One region of the Shewanella sp. ISTPL2 genome, then DNA from elsewhere that is predicted to be linked to it. Evidence: riboswitches for the same ligand, from Rfam matches in the RefSeq annotation. Region 1 holds a riboswitch; the other holds the start of a gene.
The links. A riboswitch is a leader RNA that binds a small molecule or an ion and turns the genes downstream of it on or off. The one in region 1 is predicted to bind lysine.
Positions count from the first base shown of each region.

Region 2: it holds a riboswitch for lysine, as region 1 does, so the genes downstream of both, lysC (lysine-sensitive aspartokinase 3) here and HUB64_RS19820 (Na+/H+ antiporter NhaC family protein) in region 1, are expected to answer to the same signal.

Region 1 is NZ_JAAPAV010000001.1:4,458,850-4,471,376, reverse strand. It holds gene HUB64_RS19840 (transglycosylase domain-containing protein) at 1-2,682, opposite strand, end outside; gene HUB64_RS19835 (thymidine kinase) at 3,052-3,648, opposite strand; gene HUB64_RS19830 (cytochrome c3 family protein) at 4,190-6,289, shown strand; gene HUB64_RS19825 (M3 family metallopeptidase) at 6,494-8,644, shown strand; gene HUB64_RS19820 (Na+/H+ antiporter NhaC family protein) at 8,789-10,357, opposite strand; lysine riboswitch at 10,437-10,633, opposite strand; gene HUB64_RS19815 (electron transfer flavoprotein subunit alpha/FixB family protein) at 10,729-11,655, opposite strand; gene HUB64_RS19810 (electron transfer flavoprotein subunit beta/FixA family protein) at 11,656-12,405, opposite strand.
Region 2 is NZ_JAAPAV010000001.1:1,651,791-1,664,317, reverse strand. It holds gene HUB64_RS07465 (P-II family nitrogen regulator) at 1-265, opposite strand, end outside; gene HUB64_RS07460 (hydrolase) at 610-1,152, shown strand; gene nrfA (ammonia-forming nitrite reductase cytochrome c552 subunit) at 1,308-2,711, opposite strand; gene narQ (nitrate/nitrite two-component system sensor histidine kinase NarQ) at 2,937-4,772, shown strand; gene HUB64_RS07445 (response regulator) at 4,765-5,394, shown strand; gene HUB64_RS07440 (YacL family protein) at 5,486-5,860, opposite strand; gene HUB64_RS07435 (zinc transporter ZntB) at 6,057-7,022, shown strand; gene HUB64_RS07430 (succinylglutamate desuccinylase/aspartoacylase family protein) at 7,122-8,243, opposite strand; gene lysC (lysine-sensitive aspartokinase 3) at 8,245-9,600, opposite strand; lysine riboswitch at 9,751-9,925, opposite strand; gene HUB64_RS07420 (DUF3293 domain-containing protein) at 10,026-10,460, opposite strand; gene arcA (two-component system response regulator ArcA) at 11,049-11,765, shown strand; gene HUB64_RS07410 (S9 family peptidase) at 11,863-12,527, opposite strand, start outside.

The DNA of each region.
Region 1 (12,527 bases):
ACCTTGGGTATTCTGATTCTGTAATCTCACTTCATAGGGCGTATCTGCGGCGAAATGCAGCTGATTGATACGCACTGTGGGCAAACGATAGCCGTCATTTTGAATAATGCCCATCAGCTCGGCTAAGGCTGCGGGTCGGTCACCCGAGCTACCCAGCGCTGAGCCTAAGGATGGCACCATAGAATCAAAGGGATAACCTAAACGCGCCCAACGTTGATGTATGTCGAGGAAGGCTTCAACTTCAAGCATCACTTGCACTCGTACGTCACGGGCGTTTTTATGCCTTGTCCTAAACAACCAACGGTAAACCTCTTGACGTTGTGCTTCACTCGCCTGCTTAACATCGTTCAAGTTGGCATCAGGATTATGATTAAGGTAATCCAGCACCCACAATTCCAAGGGATGCACCCGTGCGATATAGCCTTGATCTGGCAAATTATATTTATCCGGACCGTACTTGTTATATAAGCTCTTAATACGACCATCGGTATAGCTTACCTGCGGCAATCTTTGCTTCAAGAAAGCCTTAAATGCCGCCATAGGTTCATCGGGCAGTAAATAGCGATACGCCGCCGTCAACTGCTGCTCCGACTGGGACAAACCGTCAAAAAACATGTCAAAACGCTCATTCGCAGCCACTTTTTTGTACTTGCGATAAAACTTAGTAACGAAGGTATTACCTTCTCTATCAGCAAATACCCGCAGATATTCGTCACGGCGCGGATCTTTATCATTACGCAGCAACTGGGCCATATTGCCCTCGTTTTGCATACTACTGCTGTAATTCACGATATCGCGCATAAGGCGCACAAACGGCAAGTTAACCGAATCCTGCAGGGCTTGGTAAAGTGTTGGCGTTTTTAAATCTTCTGTTTTTTTAAAGTTATTAAACACATGCAACCCGCCACCGGTAAAAAATTGTTCACTGGTTGAGGCCGAATATTCTCGCTGTAACGCCGCATCTAACATGCGGTCTAAACGTCTGTCGGGATTCAAAATCAAGTAATCAATCGCCCAACGGGTTAAATGATCCCTTGGTTCGATAATGATGGATTCCAATTCAATCCCATGTTTCTTGGAATACTTGTCGTGGATCTCGGCAATGATTTCTAAGTAGGTCGCCATCACCCGCAATTTAGCGGTTGAGCCCAATTCCAACTTACTGCCCTCGTTAATATCAAAAGGCTGATCGGTGCTATCCGTCTGCACTCTAACTCGGTTGGCGGTCTCAGTGCGCTCATAAAGCGTAAAGCTATACAGTACGTTTTGCAGTTGGCTTGGGTCGAGTAACCGTTCGCCAAGCAGACCCACTTTCTCCGCGGTAGGCACTTGCGCCAGACTGCGTAAGTAGTGACTGACTTTCTGCTGTAAGTCACTGTGTAAGCTACTATTGACCGTCAAATCGAGCCTGTCTAAATCATACAGCCCCACATTTAACATGCCTGCGGTGCGAATGCGAACTGTGTTCACGCCCTTATCTGCGCCAGATTGGGTATTACGCTGCGGCTTGGCGACCTTAAACTGCAATTTCTGCGCGAGTGCAGCATCACGTAGACCACGATCAATCAAATAATACTGGCCGAGTAAACGGATATGGCTATCGACTAAGTTCTCAAGATCTTCATGACCTTGCAATAGATAGTAGGACGGACGACGTTGGGCGATCATCAAGGCAACAACTTGTCGGAATACTTGTCCGCGCTTGGTGGCATTACCTTTGATCTGCGGCGATGCTAACAGCTTGTTTGCAGTATCGAAATCGGTACCAAACCACGCCCACAATCCATCACCAATACCATGAACTTCACCATGATTTGGCGCCGAAGATAATGGCACGGTATTCAGATAATCTTGAACGATGCGCTTACGAGCAGGTTCAGTGTTTTCACCTTGTTGGTACACGCGCACACTGGCCGAGCCAATTTGCAGTAACTTATCCTTAATGCTCAAGGTTAAACCTTGGGAAGAATGGCGGAATTTCTCAATCTGAGTCGCGAGTGTACTGCCACCTGCGGTAGAGACATTCATACCAACCATTTCAGCAATTTGGCTCATGCCTGCCACCACAAAACGTGGCCAGTCGATCACCGGATTGAGTTTCTCTTCCGTCGTCCATAACTCGCGGTTTTCAATAAACAGTAAAGTATTAACGATTTCATTGGGGATCTTATCGTCGTCCTGATAAACCCGTTTAGGATAGGCAAATTCGTATAAATCGGTATTGCGGCAATCGAGCAGCGTCAACCCAGATTGAGCCTTTTCATGGTAAGGCGGAAAAAATCCAAGTTGAGCGTATTCCTGCAACGCTGGCGAAAACGCCACTTGTTGCGTTACCTGAAAATTTCGTTGCAGTAACCTATCAATATACTGAGGTAACTTACTGTAGCCATGGCGCTCATCGAAAGGACCATAACTAGGATAAATAACCGCTTGGCTCGGTGAGCTTTCTAATTCATAGGTGAGCGTCTTAGCATATTGATTGATGAATTTTGCTTGATAAAACGAAGTTTTAACCTCAAGTCCAATCAGCAATGCAGCGCAGCAAATCAGAATGAAAAATAAGAACCAGACCCTGCCCTTTGATCTGGCTTTACGCGGCGGCTTAACCTTAGCTTTAGGCTCAGGTTGTGGTGGACGAGGACGATAATTTTCGAACTTCATCTCTGATGTGGAATTAGGCAAAACAGCTCCAAAAAAACACTAAAATATTCATCTTTCATGCAACTCAGCAAATCCGTTGCCACTCAGTAAAGCAAGATATCAAACTCATCTAGCCATTATCCGGCTCTATTAATTAGTCTTAGTACCCATGATGTTCCACACTTTATCAAACCTAACTTCACTGTAAAGAAGGGTGCCTGTGACCCACAACCGCCACTAATCAATACTAATGTTAAGCTGATAGTACATTTTGCCAAATATTAATTTGTTGATATCAAGGTATTTTCAGCGATTAAGGCAACAGACAGTATGACTTAAAAACAAAACGAGCTAATTTAAGTCGCACAAAAAGAATGAGTCGCTCAATAATCACACGCGATTAACGAAGCCTCATCCCACATATTCATGCGCATCCCAGATAAATTCACGAAAATGTTTGCGACAGACAGACTCGTAACTTTCATTACCACCAATCGCCACTTGCTCACCCTCGCGCATCACCTTGCCTTCACCATCAAGACGCACCACCATGTTAGCCTTACGTCCACAATGGCAAATAGTCTTCAACTCAACTAATTTATCGGCCCAAGCTAATAAATAATGACTGCCGCTAAAAAGTTCGCCTTGAAAGTCCGTTCTTAGGCCATAGCAGAGTACAGGAATATCAATATTATCGACCACATGCGTCAGCTGCTTAACCTGTTCTTTACTCAAAAACTGACACTCATCCACTAGCACACAGCTTAATGGCGTGGCTTGATGCACATCGCTAATCATTTGAGTCAAATCATCTTGGCTACTAAATACCTGTGCTTCGGTTTCAATGCCAATACGTGAGGCCACTTTACCTTTGCCATATCTGTCATCTATGGAGGCTGTCATGACCAAAGTATTCATACCGCGTTCACGGTAGTTATAGGATGACTGTAATAGGGAAGTGGATTTACCCGCGTTCATTGCCGAATAATAAAAATACAATTGAGCCAAGACTTATACCCTTTAAAAACGTTAGCGCTTACGCGTCTGCTACCAGAGCCAAATTGAGCGCTAGTCTAACATTGCGCTTCACATCAGAACACTAGCAGCCGCTAAGCTTTTATCATGAAATTCTGCAATGACACCAACTTATCAATCATTTTAATCCCCAATCGCCTCCTGAAATATTTCTAGTCCACTTCATTTAATACTCTTCCCTGCAAAAAACATAAAAAACGCCCCGATGCCGTTCAATTGTTAATGAAAGCTTAACTGAAACTTAAATGTTGTTTCATAAGGAAAAATTAGTAAAAGTTAAATTTAAAAAGTGCGATCTACCTCCAAAGTAATAGGTATAAATGGGCTTGCGCTCAAAAAATAAACATAGCGTTAACAGTAATATTTCATTCGAGACAAAACGTGCTCAATTAAAAAAAGAAAAGTATTCGATAGCTTGCAAATTGAGACCAACGGTCAAAGCACTAATCTACCCTGCAAACTTTAGTGCTCCACTCCGTCCTTTATTCGCATATTGGATCAAATGGAGATTATGATGAGAATTTTCACCTCTAGAAAACTGGCATATTTAGTTGCCTTAGCACTAACTGGCGCCCTTGTTGGCTGTGGCGATGATGGTAAAGATGGTGTAGATGGAGCACCAGGAACGCCCGGTATCCCTGGAACACCTGGTGAACCTGGAACACCCGGTGAGCCTGGAACACCGCCCCCTGTCACCAGTTCTACTATGACTAACGTCAAAGTGATCAACTATAGCTTTGGCGAAGGCAGTATCACTTACGAATTTGAAATTACAGATGAAAACAATAACCTAATCAACGGACTGTTAAATGCTCAAGCCAAAGTGGCGGCACTAACAGATAAAGGCTTCATCACTAACCGCACCGAAGCTGATAAAAATGGTGTTGCAGATAACGTCCATATTGGCGGTGAAGCAACTCAAGCAACCGTCGGCGCTGAATTGACCGCTTTAGCTGATGGTCATTACCAATTTAAAGTACCAATGAAAGGGGTTAATCCAAGCACTGAAGGTATCGTTTGGTTACGTGTCGGTGGTAATAATGGTATTGCGACCTCTAAACCTCTGGTCGTTAACAAACCTGAAGGCACCCATTCAACCACAACTGATAGTTGTTACTCTTGCCATATCGACTATTCAACAAGCCCTCGTCGTCATGCAAGCTATGTCGCTACCGGCATGGACAGCGAAGTCACCTTCGTGGAAGGCTGTTTAGTGTGTCACGGCTCAGTTAGCCGCGCAGTTGTCAATGCTGAAGGTTTCTCTACGGGTGGCTATGCGACAAACACCCTATCTAAAATTGGTCATATCAATCACCAAGATTTTACTAAAGACTTTTCAGTACAAAACTGTACATCTTGTCACGTTGAAGCACCTAAAAACATCAACGTAGCTGGACCCGGTTGTATTGATTGCCATGACAGTGGTGGCGTACCAGGGGCTATTATCCCAAGTAATGGTGCGGATCTGCGCATTATGCACGAAAGCAAAGCGGGTATAACCGAACGCCAAGCGATTCGCGCTAAGTATAAATTGAGTCTATCAACACCTGTTAAAGTAGATGATATTTCTACCAAGACAGACCACTATGCGCCAACAGGTGCTGCGGCTGCAGTAACCGCCCCAGGCTGGTGTACAACGCTGACAGTGAAAGACACCGATGGTAACGTCTTTAGTATTAAAGACAACTTTAACTATTCTAGCCCGCTAGTATATGACGCTAAGAAACCCGTAGTTTATGCGGGCGCTTATTTACATTCCTATGAAAATGGCAGCTTAGTGGGTCGCCCAGGTAACCGTACTAACTACTACTATGGTTACAACACTGACGGCACTAAAAATATCTGTCATTTACTGACGGATATCAGCGCAGTGAATGCTAACTATGTTTATTCTGCCCGCGTGACATTCAGTACCGCTGGTTGGATGGAATATGATGGCAAGCAACGCTACCAAAGTAATGGCAGCCTAAGAGCGACAGGTTATGATGGTTCTATGGGCATATCCTTTACGGCTTACTCAGATGTCGTTAACCCTGTCACCACTCAAAAGGTCTCTGGCTTCGAACGTCGTGAGATAGCGAGTACTAACAGCTGTACTACTTGTCACAACGATGCCACTGCGTTCCACAAAAATGGTGCCTTCGATGAAGGTGGTAAAGCTTGTATCGCCTGCCATGACAACGGCATGGCACGTACATCAGCAGCCTTAGGCGCAGGTTTTGGTCCTATGGTACACAGCTGGCACTGGGGTAATGGCGCTAAAGTCGGTGAAGTTAAAGCTGATGGAACTCAAGCGCAAACCGCAAACGGTGCAGGCGCAATTGAAGCCTCAACTAGCTGTGTTGCCTGTCACGAAAAAGCGATTGATTTAGGCAAAGTGCCAAATCAATACATTCTTGAGCCAGGTAACAAAATGACCAGTCCTGTCACCGCTAACTGTTATGCCTGCCACACTAGCGATTCTGCTAAGGCGCATATGGCAAGCAACGGTGGTGAAATCAGCGTACCAAGTGTGGCTGATTGGTTTAAACAACCGACCTCTGAATCCTGTGCAGTATGTCATGACACAGGTAGAAGTTCTGGTATTGATAAATACCACAAGTTTACTCGCTAATTAATCATCTCATCATCGCGTGATTAAGAAGTAAGTAAAAAGCGGTACCTATTTTCCCTGCAAGGAAATAGCCAAAGGAGTCTCGCTAATGCGAGGCTCCTTTTTTACTTAGACATTACCCGATAACAAGCCATTTTCAGTCCTATTTAAGTTACTAACGTTACAGTCCTAAAAAAACAACAATTCAAAGGAAGTCACTCAATTATGCATAAAAGTTTTATTGCCATCGCCATCGGCGCCACTCTCACCGCCGGATTCATGGCAGGTTGCAGCAGCACAGAAACTAAAGCACCTAACGTTATCTCGGTACAAACCCAAAACCCGCTGTTCCAAGCCAGTAACCTGCAATATCAAGCCCCTGATTTTAGCCTCATCAAGAATGAGCACTTCGCGCCAGCCCTAGAGCAAGGCATGGCAGAGCAGTACCAAGAAATTCTCGCAATAGCCAATAATCCGGCAGCAGCAACCTTCGATAATACGATTGTGGCTATGGAGAAAAGCGGCGCCCTACTCAACCGTGCATCAAGCGTGTTTTATAATTTAGCAGGGTCAAACAGCAATCCAGAACTGCGTAAAATCCAAGGCGAAATGGCGCCCAAAATGGCGGCCCACTCAGATAATATCAACTTAAACCCAGCGCTATTTGCCCGTATCGAAGCCATCTATAACGACCGCACCAACTTAGGGTTAACCCCAGAAGCCGTACGTTTGGTTGAGGTATATCACCAACGCTTTATCATGGCTGGCGCTAAACTTACCGATGAACAAAAAATTAAAATCCGCGCGTTAAATGAAGAACAATCAACACTAACGAATGAGTTCTCTCAGCGTTTATTACGCTTAACCAAAGAAATCGCCGTTGTGGTGGATTCAAAAAGTGAACTTGCTGGATTAACCGACGGTGAAATCACTTCAGCCGCGAACGATGCCAAAGCGGCCGGTCACGATGGCAAGTATCTGATTAACATCACCAACACCACTCGCCAACCTGTGTTGGCATCACTGGAAAACCGTGAGCTACGCCAGCGTATTTGGGAAGCCTCAGCGAACCGTGGCTTAACTGGTGAAAACGAAACTGCGTCACTCGTATCTCGTTTAGCGAAACTCAGAGCCGAGCGCGCAACACTATTAGGCTATGAAAACTGGGCAAGTTATCGATTAGCACCGCAAATGGCCAAAACACCCGAAGCGGTTTACAGCATGTTTGGTTCAATGGTGCCTGCGGTAGTTGCTAACACAGAGAAAGAAGCGGCCGACATTCAAGCCATGATCACTAAAACCGGTGGGAAATTTGAACTGGCACCGTGGGACTGGGAGTTTTACGCAGAAAAAGTCCGCCAAGAAAAATACGCTCTCGATGCCAATAGCATTCGCCCATACTTCGAATTTAACCGCGTTCTCGAAGACGGCGTATTCTACACACTCAAAGAACTCTATGGCGTCACCTTAAAACCACGCCCAGATTTACCGGTTTACCATCCCGATGTGAAAGCCTACGAAATGTTTGATGCCGATGGCTCAAGCATGGCCATTTTCTACGCCGACTATTTTGCCCGTGAAGGTAAACGTGGTGGCGCTTGGATGAGTTCGTTCGTCGGTCAATCCTTCCTCGAAGGCACTAAACCTGTGGTCGTCAACGTGATGAACATAAAGAAAGCGCCCGAAGGTCAACCCACATTCGTCAGCTATAACGAAGTCACCACTATGTTCCATGAAATGGGTCACGGCACCCACGGCATGTTCTCTAAAGTGACTTATCCAAGTCTGGCGGGCACCTCGGTTTCACGCGACTTTGTCGAATTTCCATCGACGTTTGAAGAAGATTGGGCCGCCCATCCAAAAGTGTTAGCGAACTACGCGAAACACTATGAAACAGGCAAACCCATTCCCGATGAACTGCTGCAAAAACTGCTGAAATCAGGCAGCTTCAACCAAGGCTTTGACACTCTGGAATACATGGCCGCTGCATTAGTAGACATGGAATGGCATTCATTAAGCCCAGATACCCCGCTGCAAGATGTACCAACCTTTGAAGCCAATGCCCTGAAAAAGCACGGCTTAAACATCAGTGCTGTACCTCCGCGTTATAAGTCGACCTATTTTGCCCACGCCTTCCCCGGCGGTTACTCGGCAAGTTATTACGCTTATATGTGGAGTGAGATTTTAGCGGCGGATGCGTTTGCCTATGTACAAACCCAAGGTGGGCTCAATCGTGAAATCGGCATGAAGTACCGCAAAACGATCCGTGAAGTGGGTAATAGCATAGCGCCAATGGACGCCTACAAAAACTTCCGCGGACAAGAACCAACCACAGAAGGCTTACTTAAACGCCGCGGTCTAGATCAAGCACGCTAAGCTAAGAGTTGATAGCCTTAATGCGATAGGCTAGAGATAAAGACAAACTCAGCCTTAACCAAAAAAATCAGCCAGCATAATGCTGGCTGATTTTTTTTGACTTATTTGTCGTGAACGTTTGCAGTGAAAGGTTTCAATTAACGTCTAGCTAATTGCGCCTTTAGATTTGATTTTAAGTACGATAATACTGATCACAAATGCCACACTACAAGCCACTAAACCCGCGACAACCGACTCGGTAAATCCAAGTGCCACATAACCCACTAAGCTAATAAACGCCGCAATGAGTGCATAAGGTAGCTGAGTCACCACATGGTCGATGTGGTGGCAACTGGCGCCCGTAGACGACAAGATAGTCGTGTCGGAAATCGGCGAGCAATGATCGCCAAATACAGCCCCCGCCAGCACAGAGGCAAGCATAGGCAACATCATGCCAGTGTGACTTCCCATCGCCATATCAGCAGCAATCGGCAACATGATCCCGAACGTACCCCAGCTAGTACCAGTTGAGAACGCGGTAATACCTGCTAGCACAAACATTAAGGCGGGTAAAAACGCGAACGGAATATTTCCTGTTGCTAAACTCGCCATAAACTTACCGGTTTCGAGTTGACCAATCACACCTGCGATTGTCCAAGCAAATAACAGGATGTAAATCGCCGGCAGCATAGAGCGAGCGCCCTGCACTATACCTTTGACTATCATCAATTTCTCAACGCCTTGCACTAAATTCAATATCAGCGAAACCGCTAGACCAATTAATGCACCAAAGAAAAGTGATGAACTGACATCGGTTTTCTCAAAAGCAGAAATAATATTAAATTCAATCCCTTCCGCCGCGAGTACTTGAGCGCCACTGTTAATCATGAAATAGAGGGTTGCAAATACCAACACGGTAATCGGCAGGAACAGACCTAAAATCTTACCGGTTTCGGCTTCAGGTAAATCCGCGTTCGCCCCAGGCGGTAATCCTTTAGACTCATCGTATAAATTACCACGTTGGGCATTGAGCTCATGCTCACGCATTGGCCCAACATCTAGTCCCATAAAGACAACAAAAAGTAATAATAACAAGGAGAAGATTGCGTAAAAGTTCATCGGGATCATTTGAATAAAAATACTCAAATGACCCGTATCAGCAAAACCATGGGCAGTTAATATCCCGCCAATGAGTGCGATAATATAAGCGCCCCAGCTCGAAACTGGAGATATAACGCACACAGGCGCCGCAGTAGAATCTAATAAATAAGCTAACTTAGCGCGGGAAACATAATAACGATCGGTAACAGGTCGAGCGACCGAACCAACAACTAAACTATTGAAATAATCATCAATAAAAACTACGCAACCTAAAAACATGGTCAATAGTTTAGCGTCACGTTTATTACGTATATGTAAACGAGCCCAATCGGCAAAAGCCCGCGCGCTGCCACTTACGGTAATTAACGCTGTGATCATTCCCAGTACAATTAAGAAACCGAGAATATATAAGTTCCACGAATTTAGACCTTTATCAGTCCAAAAAAGCCCTTTAACGCCATTGAATACAAACTCACCCGTTGCTAAAGGTGAAAATTGATTGAGCAATAAAGCACCAATTAAAATACCTAACCCCAAAGAAAGCAGTACACGGCGAGTCAAGATCGCCAACACGATAGCCACCGCAGGCGGCAACAAGGAAAGTGCCGAATCGGCATAATTCATAACAGTCATTGATTATTATCTTCGTTAAATACGAATGGAGGGCGACTGAACTGGTGGGAAAAGGCAATAGATACCCAAGGTCACCTGTCCTATCAGTAGCGCTCCATAGTAACTATTCCCAATATCCATATCGGAAAATACTATGGCAGTGCTGCACCTATTAGGTACAACCCCAGCAGTTGATCGTGATAAATCGAACCACTTCGGCACCAAATCCTTTCGCAATCGATCAACGGAATCACCCTACTGATCACTACTAATATTTGGCGCGCCTCTACTTCTAAGAACGCCCTTGCACGGGCGTGAGGCACATAAAAACATAAGCGGCTTAGCAGATGCTACCGCAAAGCCACTTAATGTGACCTAGATCACAGATAAAATCAACTGAGACTTGTAATCAGCTCAGGAACCGCCTCAAACAGATCTGCAACGAGTCCATAATCGGCTACTTGAAAAATCGGCGCTTCAGGATCTTTGTTGATTGCAACGATGACTTTAGCGTCTTTCATGCCGGCTAAATGTTGAATCGCGCCAGAAATACCGACGGCAATATACAAGTTTGGCGCAACGATTTTACCGGTTTGACCCACTTGTAAATCGTTAGGCACAAAACCTGCGTCAACTGCAGCGCGTGATGCGCCAACCGCAGCACCAAGCTTGTCAGCAAGTTGTTCTAACATGCCGAAGTTTTCACCACTGCCCATACCACGGCCGCCAGAAACGATAATGCCAGCATTGCCTAACTCTGGACGGGCAGAAACTGTCAGCGATTGAGAAACAAACTGAGTTCTCGCTTCAAACACTTTATCAAGTGTCGTCACAGCCGCACTGTTACCTTCTGGCGCAGCGTCAAACGCACTGGCGCGCACTGTCATCACTTTAATGGCATCATGGCTTTGCACTGTCGCTAAGGCATTACCCGCATACACAGGGCGCACAAAGGTGTCCGCATTGACGACGGTAATAACTTCTGAGATTTGCGCTACATCTAATAAAGCCGCCACGCGCGGAAGCGTGTCCTTACCTAAACTTGAAGCCGAGGCCAGAATGTGACCATAGTTTGGCGCTAAGTCCACCAGCAATTTGGCAAAATTTTCCGCTAAATGCGCTTCATACACGCTGGCATCGGCAACGAGTACTTGGCTAACGCCTTGTAGTGCCTGTGCCGCTTGGACAACCGCGCCACATTGGTGACCCGCAACTAAGACATGTACTTCATCGCCTATGGCACGGGCAGCGGTAACAATTTTTGCCGTATCGAGTTTCAGTGCTGCATTATCATGTTCAGCTAATACTAAAATGGCCATTTAGATCACCTTCGCTTCATTTTTTAACTTTTCAACTAGCTCAGCTACCGACGCTACCATGATGCCCGCTTTACGTTCAGCTGGCGGAGTGACCTTCACAATCGTTTGGTGACTCTTTAACGTCACGCCTAAGTCTGCCACAGTAAATACTTCTAATGGCTTACGCTTGGCTTTCATTATGTTAGGCAATGAAGCGTAACGGGGTTCGTTCAAACGTAAATCGGCGGTCACAACAGCAGGTAAAGGCAGTTTAAGAGTTTGCATGCCGCCGTCAATTTCACGGGTGACTTGTAATGTATTCGCTTCTAATTTGATTTCTGAAGCAAAGGTCGCCTGTGGCATATCCATTAACGCGGCAAACATTTGGCCAGTTTGGTTATTATCACCATCGATGGATTGCTTACCAAAAATCACCAGCTCTGCTTGTTCTTTGTCTTGTACCGCTTTGAGCAATTTGGCGATAGACACTGGCACGAGCTCTTCTTCAGTATCGATATGAATTGCACGATCTGCGCCTAATGCAAGCGCGGTACGCAGTTGTTCTTGCACGGCTTTATTACCAATACTGACAACAACCACTTCAGTAGCGCTACCCGCTTCTTTTAAACGAACCGCTTCTTCTACTGCGATTTCACAAAAAGGGTTCAACGCCATTTTTAGGTTTGCAGTGTCAACACTTGTATTGTCAGCTTTGACCCTGACCTTCACATTGGCATCAACAACGCGCTTAACGGGCACCAATACTTTCATAGGGTTTCCTTCCTACACTTTCATGTACATGGACAAAACATTGGTTAATACCAATGCAGGATAGAGCAACTTTACGTCCTGTTAACGTTAACGTCAACCAAAGTCAAACGCCTGTTTGTATT
Region 2 (12,527 bases), 2.8 Mb from region 1:
CGTCACCAATTTTCCCCGTATGGGCCGCAGTGGTAATGGCCTCAATCAACATGTCGAGATTTTCAGCCTTAGTGGCAATTTCTAGTTTTACTTTTGGCAAAAAATCCACCTGATACTCGGCGCCGCGATACAACTCTGTATGCCCTTTCTGACGGCCAAAACCTTTCACTTCGGTCACCGTCATGCCCTCAATACCAATTCCGGCGATAGCTTCACGGACATCATCCAACTTAAACGGCTTGATGATAGCGCTGACTAGTTTCATCCTGACCTCCAAAAAAACGCGATTGTTATTAACTTGTATCAAAGGTAATTCAATCATTAGGCCAACAATTTAATCCATTGATTATTATTGATTTAAATTGTTTAACACTATTTTTTAAGGTTAAAAATGCACCATAATCGAGCACTAACTGGTGCGATGCACTCTTTTAGTGAGCAGTTTAAGTGCGACAGCTATTCGACCTTAGGCCTATTGGTAACAAGGTTAAATTAGGGTCTACTGGGGGAAGCGTAAATCGAGATGAAATCTGAGCATCACAACACAAGCTCTTAAACAAAAGCGAAGATCATCACTAAGACAATCATCAAGCGCAGAAGGAAGGCCCGATGTTAAAACCAGAAGAATGTGTTCTCGTTATCGTCGATGTGCAAGGAAAACTTGCACAAATCATGGATAACAGTGACAAGCTGCATCAACAACTACAGACCTTAATCCAAGGCGCACAATTATTTGAAATTCCAATACTGTGGTTAGAACAGCTACCCGATAAACTCGGAGCAACTAGCCCTGAGCTGCAAACTTTACTTGCAAAGACCAGCTCACCCATTGCCAAGCAGCATTTTAGCGGCTGGCACTGTGACGCGTTTGCAAAGGCATTAACTAAGACGAATCGCAAACACGTCATACTCGCGGGTATTGAAACCCATGTGTGTGTTTACCAAACCTGTTGTGACCTTATCGAACAGCAATATTCGGTGCATCTCGTCGCAGATGGCGTCTCGTCACGCAGTGCCGATAATAAAAAACTGGGTATTCAGATGATGACGGCCAGAGGCGCCTTATTAACTAACGTGGAATCGCTATTATTTGAATTACAACATCAAGCCCAAGGCGAGCGCTTTAGGGCATTATTAAAACTGATCAAATAGCGACTTAGCCCGTGGTATTTCTTCAGCCAGCATGACCAACGCCTGACATTACTCGATATTTTTTTCCATAAAAAAGCCCCCGCTGAGTCAGCGAGGGCTTTTATTTACATGAGGGGTTAGCTCATATTGAAAACTCAACCGCGATTGATTAAAACCTACTTATAAGTGGCTTCGCGTTTTTTCGCTTCTTCATCCCACTTAGGTAACATGTCTTTCTTGAATGCTTCTTTCTCTGCATTCATCTTATCCATATCCATACCTAAGGCTGCTTGTGCCTTAGCTTTGGTAGAGATATCAGGAATAGCGATTGGATCTGTGATGCCTTTTTTCGCTAATAACTGTGCTAACTTAACTCGGGCATCGGCCGCTTTATTCACTGAAGTACCTAAAACACGTAGGGCTTCTTCAGGAGCATGAGCAGCAACACCATGGGAAGCAATCGCTAAGTCCCAGCGCCATTGAGCATGACGGATATCGGTCAAGATAGGCTTCATTTCAGCTTCAGTTGCACCCAATTCCCACGCTTTAGCAGCTTCGAAGTGCGCTTTGACTAATTGCTCTTCCGCTTTCAGTTTCATTTCTTTAACTTTAGCTTTACGTTCATTAGTGACGCCAACTAAGAATTCTTTCGTTTGGCTATGGCAAGTTGCACAGGTTTCTTCGAAACGGTCAAATGGATTACCCACTTTATGATCGGTAAATTTCTTACCTTCAGGGCTAGTCACTTTTGGCATATGGCAGTCAACACAACTGACATTATTTTTACCATGAATACCCAGTTTCCACGTTTCATACTCTGGATGTTGCGCTTTTAACATAGGTGTTTTAGACAGCGCATGAGTCCAATCGGAGAACTCGATACCGTCGTAGTAAACTTCCATCTGGTCAACAGTTATGCCCATATCCCAAGGGAATTTGACGAAACCTTTTTTGTCTTCTTTTTTCTCAAAATAGTATTCAACGTGGCACTGACCGCACACCATAGATTGCTTGTCTTTCTTCGAAGCTTTATCAAATGGCGTACCGATAGCATCCATTGCACGGTCTACATAAGGACGAGAGATCCGCAGTTTTGGTGAACCTTTTTCATGACAATCACCACAGCCAATGGTGTTAGTGACTTCAGGGCCACCCTTAGCCCATTTACCTTTGAAGTAGCCATCTTCACCTTGCTCTTCAATTAAGCGAGGTACATCAGGGCTCTTACAGCTCCAACATGCCATAGGCAATGGACCATCTTCCGCATTTTTCGGCGCACCAGTACGTAGGGTATTACGCACGTCGGTCACGGCATACATATGGCCGCGAGGAGCGTTGTAATCTTTTGCGAATGCATAGCCAGCCCACAGGATCACCATATTAGGATCCTGCCCAATCGCATCGACAAGTTCTTCACTCTTTGCGGTATCATGCCAGCTATTATATTGATTCTTAAATTTATCTTTATAAACTTCGTTGCGAGGCTCTGTTTTATCACTCGCCATTGCGCCCGCTGCCATGAAGCTGGCGGCAACCAGTGCACTCAGTGCAAAGGACTTACCTGTCATCTTCTTCATCATCTCATCTCCGTGTTGCATTATTGTTGTAAATCACGACATCTCCATGGTCAAACTTAGTGATTTAACCCTGCTAAAAATATACCTCTTAGGGGGTATCTAGGTTGAAGTTTGCGCTAGATCAAAATGTAAAGGTGTTGTTGTTCACATTTCTATACTTTTGTTAATGTATTACATTATTTTCTAATGTAAAAACCACTGCAAAGTGCCATAACAGCGGCCATCAAAATGAACAGCGGATTAATGAAACGAGGTAGTCTCACCTCAAAAATCTTAGGATTAATGTTAGTACTTATTCTGCTCTCTAGTAGTTTATCGACTTTTGCTATCATCAATTTGTCCTACAGCTTAGGCGACGCCAAGGCGATTAATGCCTCAGGGTCGCTGAGGATGCAAAGCTATCGGTTAATGTTTTACGCCAACTCAGGCAGTGATGCTGCGCAGGATAAAATCACCGAATTCGAAAATACGCTCTATTCCGACACATTAAAGCCCTCGGAAAGTTGGTTTAGTCCGCCAGAAATTGCCGCTCAATATCAGCTTGTCATCGATAAATGGCTGGTGATGAAACACTACATAGAACAAGAAAACTCCCGCGATTATGTCGCCTCACTGAAGGACTTTGTTGATACCATTGATTTACTGGTGCTTGAGATGGAGCACTACGCCGCCTTTAAACTCAGGCTCCTTGCCGCCAGCCAAATATTAGGCTTAGGCGTCATGCTCATTATCGCTTTTGTGGCCGTGCGTTTTACAAAGAAGAAAGTGGTGATCCCGCTGCAAAAACTGATGGAATCGGCCAACACGATTTCTAAGGGTAATTTTGAAATAGAAATGCCCGAGACCGAATATATTGAACTTACAGCGCTGACCCATGCCCTACAAAAAACGGCGAAGGAACTCGCGACGCTTTATGGCAACTTAGAATCGCAGGTAGCAGAAAAAACCTTAGCGCTGACAAGGGCCAACAACGAGCTGGCATTCTTATATGATAACCTACTGACATTAAACGCAAATAAACTCGATTACAAGGCTCTCAAGGCGGCGCTGAATCAGTTAAAAGGCTATGAATCACTCGACTACCTAAGACTCATCATTCAATACCCAGAGCAAGAGTTAGAAGTGATTGAGGCCGATGGCGGTTGGCCAGATATGACTCAAGAGAGCACCCGTTTCCCACTGCAATTTGAGCAGGCTAATTTAGGCTATTTAGAGTTAATTGCCGACCAAACACCCAATATCGCCTTGTTTAACAATTTCGCAATTATGTTGACACGCTCAATCGTGATCCACAATGCCACAGAGCAAAGACAGCAACTGGCGCTAATGGAGGAACGTGGCGTAATTGCCCGAGAGCTGCACGACTCTTTAGGTCAAGTGCTATCTTTCCTAAAAATCCAAATTAGCTTATTACGCAAAAACTTAGATTGCAGTTGCCGCAGTCCAATCGTTGAGGCGCAGCTAACCGAAATCAACGAAGGTGTAAGCACTGCCTACGTGCAGCTCAGGGAGTTACTATCCACCTTTAGGCTCACAATTAAAGAGCCCGATCTAAAAAGTGCTTTAGAGGCTATGCTTGAGCAACTCAGGACAAAGACGAATATAAAGATAACCTTAGACTATAAACTTGCGCCACAATGGCTAGAGGCAAAGCAGCACATCCACATACTGCAGATCACGCGAGAAGCGACGTTAAACGCCATCAAACATGCTGAGGCCAGCCTCATTAACATCCATTGCTATAAGGATGACGAGGGTATGGTCAATATTGATGTTTGTGATAACGGCATAGGTATTGGACATTTAAAAGAACGAGATCAACATTTTGGCATAGGTATAATGCATGAACGAGCCAGTAAGCTTTCAGGTAAAGTCGTGTTCAGCGACAATGATTTAAAGAGATTTAAACCTGCTATGGCAACCACGACTGAGCAAGGATGCAATGCACAAGACGACGCACTCAACCCTAACAGCCCATTAAACCTTATGCAGCACAGCAAGGGGTCAAGTGGCACTAGAGTGACGCTTATTTTCCCATCTCAACAGGAGCCTTCAAATGGGTAAACCTTATTCAGTACTAGTGGTCGATGACCATCCCCTCTTGCGCAAAGGCATCTGCCAGCTCATCGCTTCAGATCCTGACTTCAGCCTATTTGGCGAAGCCGGTAGTGGTTTAGACGCATTAACCGCAGTGGTCACCGATGAACCCGACATCATATTGCTCGATCTGAATATGAAAGGCATGACAGGCCTAGATACCCTCAACGCCATGCGCCAAGAAGGTGTTACCTCACGCATAGTAATTCTCACCGTTTCAGATGCAAAACAGGATGTTATCCGTTTACTTCGCGCTGGAGCCGACGGCTATTTGCTCAAAGATACTGAGCCAGATTTGCTGCTCGAAAAACTCAAAAATGCCATGCTTGGCCATAGGGTGATCAGCGATGAAGTAGAGGAATACCTTTACGAACTTAAAGATGCGACCGATGAACAAGAATGGATTTCAAGCCTGACCCCAAGGGAGTTGCAAATTCTACAGCAACTGGCGGAAGGCTTAAGTAATCGCATGATTTCAGAGCATTTACACATTAGTGAAGGCACAGTTAAAGTGCACGTGAAAAACCTACTGCGTAAAGCCAATGCTAAATCGAGAACCGAAATGGCGGTGCGCTACCTAAATAATTAAAGATACGAAAATAAGCTTGGTATCGCGCAAACAATAAAGGCAATCCCATGATTGCCTTTATGTTTTTATCAAATAGAGATTAAATAAATGATTACAAACCTTTCTCAATAAATTGCTGCCAACTCAATAGCGCCTGCTCAAAATCCTCAAGGCCACAATAAGCTTCTGACTCAGCATCATAGAGTGACATAGCCTCTTCTAATTCATATTCTTGCTCAAAGCCTAAGGTATTGGCAAAGACTCGCGCCTGTTCACGCTCTAACTCTAAGGTAAAATCATTACCAACAAGACGCCATGAACCTCGTTTATCGGCTTGAATTTCTTTTATCACACCCAACACTTGCTGAATTTTAGCTAACTCAGTCCCTAATTCTTCCGTAAACCATTGCCCAAGCACTTCATGATCCATGCTAAAGCTAGCCAAAAAAGTGCCAGTTAAACTGTTACGCCGAAATTCGTATTCCATTTTATTGTCTCTTTGATCTAAGCCTACTAATGCTAATTTTAACCTATCCTTGGCTAAGTTGCTTGCATCACTCAGCACATCAAATTTATGTCAATTAACGTTTACCTCATGTCGTTAAGCATAAGTACTGACTTCATTTTCATGACAAAATCAGTTAGTTTGTTTGGATGATTTTGAAAGTTAAATGGAATGCGATATGCACGAAGGGTTTATCTACAGTTTAGTGCTAAGCGGCGCCCAAGCGGGTTCCACCTTGAGCCTAGAACAGATCGAAAAATGGGATCCTCAGGATGGCCTACTCTGGTTACACCTTCGCTATCGCAATAAAAAGGCACGCCACTGGATACTCAATAGCGGTCTGCCTAAGGTCGAAAGTGATGCCCTACTCGCCCAAGACACTCGTCCCCGTGCAGTGATAACAGGTGAAGGCATATTACTCGCGTTACGCGGCGTCAACCTCAACCCCAATTCAGCTCCCGAAGACATGGTGGCCGTGCGTATCTATGCCGATAAACAGCGGATCATATCCACCTGCGATCGCGAGTTACAGTCGGTCAAAGATGTCGCCGAGCTGATCCTTGAGGGAAATGGGCCTACAACTACGGGGGACTTTATCGTCGCAATCTGCGAACGACTGACCAATCGTAAAGTCGAGTTTATTGATAAATTAGAAGAACAGCTCTCTGATTTAGAAGAACTAGTCGTCTCAGGCAATGTGAAAGACTTACGTACCGATATCGCCGAACTGCGCCGTCAAACTGTAGCCATTCGCCGCTATTTAGCCCCACAGCGCGAAGCATTCTCGAAAATGATTTCCGAGCAATTCAGCCTATTTAAAGATACCGAACGACTCAAGCTGAGGGAAACAAACGATAAACTTATCCGCACCATTGAAGATCTCGATGCCCTGCGCGATAGGGCTAATGTGACTCAAGAAGAATTACTCAGTCAGCAATCGGAGCAACTCAACAAACGCTTATACTTCTTATCCTTAGTGTCAGCAATCTTCTTACCGCTAGGCTTTTTAACAGGCTTACTTGGGGTCAATATTGGCGGGATACCGGGCGCGGACAACACTTGGGCCTTCGCCACCTTCTGCGGAATATTAATCTCACTCGTCGCCCTGCAAATGGCGCTGTTTTATCGATTCAAGTGGTTATAGCCACCTTAAAACAACGCCAATCCTAATCGATTGGCTTTGTTTTCTCTCAGTACCATAAACTAATTGTTATGGGCTAATGCTTATGCTCTAAGCGGGCGATTATGTCGTTGGCAACTCAAACGCATGAGTCATGACTTTATAAAGCTCTGTTCCTTGGTGCACTGATGCCGAAGCAAAGTGCAAAATCGGCACGCAGTCCTGCGGCAAACTAACCGTTTTTAGCTCATCCGCCGTACCGTATAAATCCATTCGCAGTAAATTTACTAAGGGCTGCCCCGCAGCTAATGGCTCGCCCACAGGTGCAAGGTATTCCACTAAACCAGCACTTGGCGCGTGATATTTTTTATAGTCTTTTAGATAACAACCAAAGCGCTGCATTTTAGCGGGTGCAACGGTTTCAGCGATCACGCCTCGGTGGCTTAAATATGCCAAAATCCCTTGTGCATCAACCCGTGCATCCTCAAGACAGACGCGCTCTTGGCTCGCCAATTCCAAGGTTAACGCTGACACTGCAACCCCTAAATCGCGCCCTTGAGATTTAGCAAAATCACTCAATTGCCACCAAGGACAAAACGCAGCCTCATCCATGGCACCACCAAAGGCATTGGGGATAATGAGCGTATAAGGGATCGAAAAAAACTGCGCAGCAGCTAAGTCATATTCAGGACAATACAAGTGCTTACAAGACTTAGGACCTGTGTGCAGATCGAGCACTATATCCGCGCCATGGGCCATAATCTGCAGATTAACCGCGAGCCAATGGCCAGTAGTAATGCCCCATTCATGACGCAATTTTTGCTGACAGGCTTCAACCAAAGTACTGCGATAGGCCTGGATCAGCTCGCTATCACTCAGCTTGGCATGTTCGCCATACCAAGTCGGCAAATCGATAGCATGATTCAAATACTCACGATTCCAATTCGCGCCCGTAATAGGATCAAAGCGGCCAAGGGTAAACTCACCGCTTTTTTGGTTGATCCCAAGGGGATTGGCCAATGGCACTAAGGTGATTTCGCCGCGGATGTCACAGAGTTCGAGCTGTTTCATCAACTGATAAATCACCGCATTACCTTGAACTTCAGCGCCGTGGACATTGGCCTGAATATACACTTTGGGGCCAGTCGCCTTATCGTCGCTCGGCTTAAAATGGTAAATAGGCAAGGTAAGCGCTTGCCCTGCGGCAAGCTCGCCAATTTGCAGAGACGATGTTGTCGGCAGCATATTAAGCGCCTTCGAACAGATTTTGATGCAGCGATTTCACCACTTGTGCCGCTTCCGATTCTGCCACTAACACACACAGATTATGTGGGCTGGCGCCTTGGCAAATCATCCGCACATTGTGTGGTTCTAACACTTCAAATACACGGCGACAAATACCAGGCGTTGTCGCGATGCGATTACCGATAATAGCCACTAAGGCCAATCCATCTTCAACTCGCACACGACAATGCTGTGATAATTCTTGCAGCAATGCCTCACTCAACAGACCTTGACCACTCGAATCTGAACCAGTTTTATCGAGGGTTAGAGACACATTCACTTCTGATGTGGTAATCAAATCCACACTGATCTTATGTCGCGCTAATGTCGCAAAGGTTTCCGCTAAAAAGCCCTGAGCATGCAACATTTGCAAGCTGTGAAGATTTAATAGGGTTTGATCGCGGCGCAAAGCCACAGCGCGGAATACGGGTGCATCTTCCACTTGATGACGGATCCAAGTTCCGCCCTTTTCAGGCTCTTTACTTGAACCCACAAACACTTGAATTTGCTGACGAACGGCAGGAAGAATAGTCGCTGGATGCAATACCTTGGCACCAAAGGTCGCCATCTCGGCAGCCTCATTGAAACTGATCTCTGCAATCGGAAAGGCATTGGGCGCCAAACGAGGATCCGTTGTATAAATTCCCGCGACATCGGTCCAAATCTCTACCGCTGAGGCGCGTAACGCTTCAGCTAACAGTGCAGCAGAATAGTCACTACCGCCGCGACCTAACGTGGTCGTTTGACCGGCTTCATCGGCACCGATAAAGCCTTGCGTGACAATCACTTGTTCCGCTAACAGTGGCTGTAGATAATCACGAGCTAGAGTCGCAATCTGCTCGACCTGAGGTTCGGCGCGGCCAAAGTGGCTGTCAGTACGTAACACTCGGCGCACATCGAAGGCACTTGAGTTAACACCTTTCTCGCGGATCACCGCCGAAAACAACGCCGAAGAACATTGCTCACCGAGGGACAACAACTCATCCATAGTCGCTTTGCTGCGTTGTGATGCGAGCGCTTCACTCAATACTGACATACGAGTCAATAATTTATCTAATGCGGCGGCCACATCGTTAGGACGACCGAGCTTATCTAAAATCGCATATTGAATTTGGGCAATTTGTTTTAATCGCTGTAATCGGCCATCGTCGTTGATCGATTCTTGGGTCAATTCCACTAACAGATTAGTCACGCCGCTCGAAGCGCTGACCACGACTAAACGACAATGAGGATTAGCTAACACTATGTCTGCACAGCGATTCATAGCGTTATAGTCGGCAACTGAGGTGCCACCAAATTTTGCGACAACGAGAGACATTAGCGCACCTCCGTAAAACACGTAGGGCAACAAATAAATGCAGATTGAATAAGATATTGATTAACTAACATGATCACACTCCGAACTGACTTCGTTCGAAGAGCCTGGTGCTCAATGATAACGCACCCCAAAAGAAGGGAAACAGCAATCGTCACCAGAAGCTCTCCACCAATTACAGGTGACAATCGTCAGGATTCAGCCTGAGCGACCGACATAAACATGCAGCAACCATATCTATGCCTCGGCGTTAATCTCCCTCATCAGTCATCGCTGGAGTTTGTGCTCCTCTGACCGACTACCTAGTTAACGCTCCTCTTCTGTTCCTTTCCTAGGAAAGGGACGAAAAAAGTAGCAATAAACCCCTAATGAAGTCAATGCTAATTTCATAACAAATGAACAATTTAAATAAAATCTTTTGAAAACAACTAAATGTTCAAATCGGGTAGCTCGTATACCAGCTGCACATAATCTCTAAATTTGCCTAAACACACTTCATCATGTCCATCCAAGATGCAAGGCACTAAGCTCACATCCCCTTGTTCGACAACATAAATCGCATATTGATTAAATTTCTTACCCAATTGCAATGCCATCGTTCTATCGATAAACACGGCCCAACTTTTTTCCATGTGGGATAAATCCGGTGCTGCGCCCACTAAAGCACGATAAGGGCTACCGAGTAATTCAATTTCACGGAGAAGTTGGCGATCGAGTAAACGGTTTTGGCTAGGAGAGAGAAGCTTTGAAGCGGGATTATGAGCGGTAATAACAGCAAAGGAAAAATCACAGGATAATGCTTGAGTCAGCAAAAACAACGGCGCTTGGTAACATTGCCACAAATTTTGAGTCGTATTGTCCATTGGTAGTCTAGTCGAAAAATGAACCCAAGCTAGTGTAGCAGAGTGATTGTAAAATCCAAAGAGGCGTGAACTGGCTCACAGGAATAAGAAATACATTAGTTATACTAATCAATAGCTAAAGTAAATATCATGGTAAAAACCCCTGCTCACCTAAAATTTGTTAACATTTCATTTGTTAACAAATGACTAAAACGAGTACAATGTACGTACTGGTGAGTTGAAATAGATTGAGCAAGATGCTTATCGTTCAATACAGTTTGTTACATATATCGCTTTAAGTAACGTGAACTGACCGGGCATCTGTTTAAAATCTGTTCTACATTTGATTTGTCTTTTAAACATTTAAAAAAAACAATAGTTAAGGAACTTATTCTAACTATTGCTTATCGAAGTTGGTACTGATTACGTTTTCTCGTATTACACTTAAACGTGCACTTAATCTACATCCAGATATAGATGTCACCGTAAAGATTTTCCTTTTGAGCACAAAGCAGTTCAAGGAAGTATCAACGCTTTTATGAATATAAGAGCCCGAAGTAAGTTGCTCTTATTGGTTAGTATAAACTGATTAAAATTTAGGTAAATAATATGCAAAATCCGCACATTCTGATCGTTGAAGATGAAGCCGTTACCCGTAACACGCTGAGAAGTATTTTCGAGGCAGAAGGGTATGTGGTAACTGAGGCCAATGATGGCGCAGAAATGCATAAGGCTATGCAGGAAAACAAAATTAACTTGGTCGTTATGGATATTAACTTGCCAGGTAAGAATGGTCTATTGTTGGCACGTGAACTACGTGAAATCAACAACATCGGTCTTATCTTCCTGACAGGTCGTGACAACGAAGTCGACAAAATTCTTGGACTTGAAATTGGCGCGGACGATTATATTACCAAGCCGTTCAACCCACGTGAATTAACGATTCGTGCTCGTAACCTTCTGACTCGTGTCAACAGCGCTGGCGCTGAAGTCGAAGAAAAGAGCTCAGTAGAATACTACCGCTTCAATGATTGGAGCTTAGAGATCAACAGCCGTTCATTAGTGAGCCCACAGGGTGAATCTTACAAACTGCCACGTAGCGAGTTCCGCGCTATGCTGCACTTTGTTGAAAACCCAGGCAAAATTTTGACTCGTGCCGATCTACTGATGAAAATGACTGGCCGTGAACTTAAGCCACACGATCGTACTGTAGACGTGACTATCCGTCGTATCCGTAAGCATTTCGAAAGCTTGCCAGATACGCCAGAAATCATCGCGACTATTCACGGTGAAGGCTATCGTTTTTGCGGTAACTTAGAAGGCTAATCGCCCGCTAAGCAACACCCGCATTAGAAACAGGATTGGTTTGATAAGAATCAATTCACAAAAAACCAGATCCTAGGATCTGGTTTTTTTATGCCTACTATTTGGCGTTTTTCAACTGCCTATCGAGGAAATCTGCCAGTGAGCGATATAAGTGATTACGCACTTTCTCGCCACGCATCGAATGTTTAGATCCAGGATAATCGATCATCTGGAACAGCTTGCCCTCATCCTGCAACGCCTTATAAACCCGAGTGCTGTTTTCAAACAAGACGTTATCATCGGCCATGCCGTGATACATCAACAAACCCGCTTGATAGTTTTTCACATAAGGGAACACACTGCTGGCTTCATAACCTTTTTCATTCCCCTCAGGATGGGCTAAGTAACGCTCAGTATAATGGGTGTCATATAAGCGCCAGTCGGTTACAGGTGCACCCGAAATCGCGGCTTTAAAGTAATCCGGCGCCTTAAATAAACTCATCAAGGCCATGTAACCGCCGTAGCTGTGGCCGTAAATCGCTACATTATCGGCATCGACAAATGGCAGACTCCGTAAATAGTCCACTCCCACTTTTTGATCCTTGACTTCAGCTTCACCCAAATGACGGTAAATCACTTGCTCAAACTTTGTGCCCCTGTGGGCGCTGCCGCGGTTATCCAACTGGAACACCACATAGCCTTGTTGCACCAGATACTGGGTAAAGTAGTCCTGCTCGCTCCAACTGTTGGTCACTAACTGTGCGTGCGGCCCACCGTAAACCC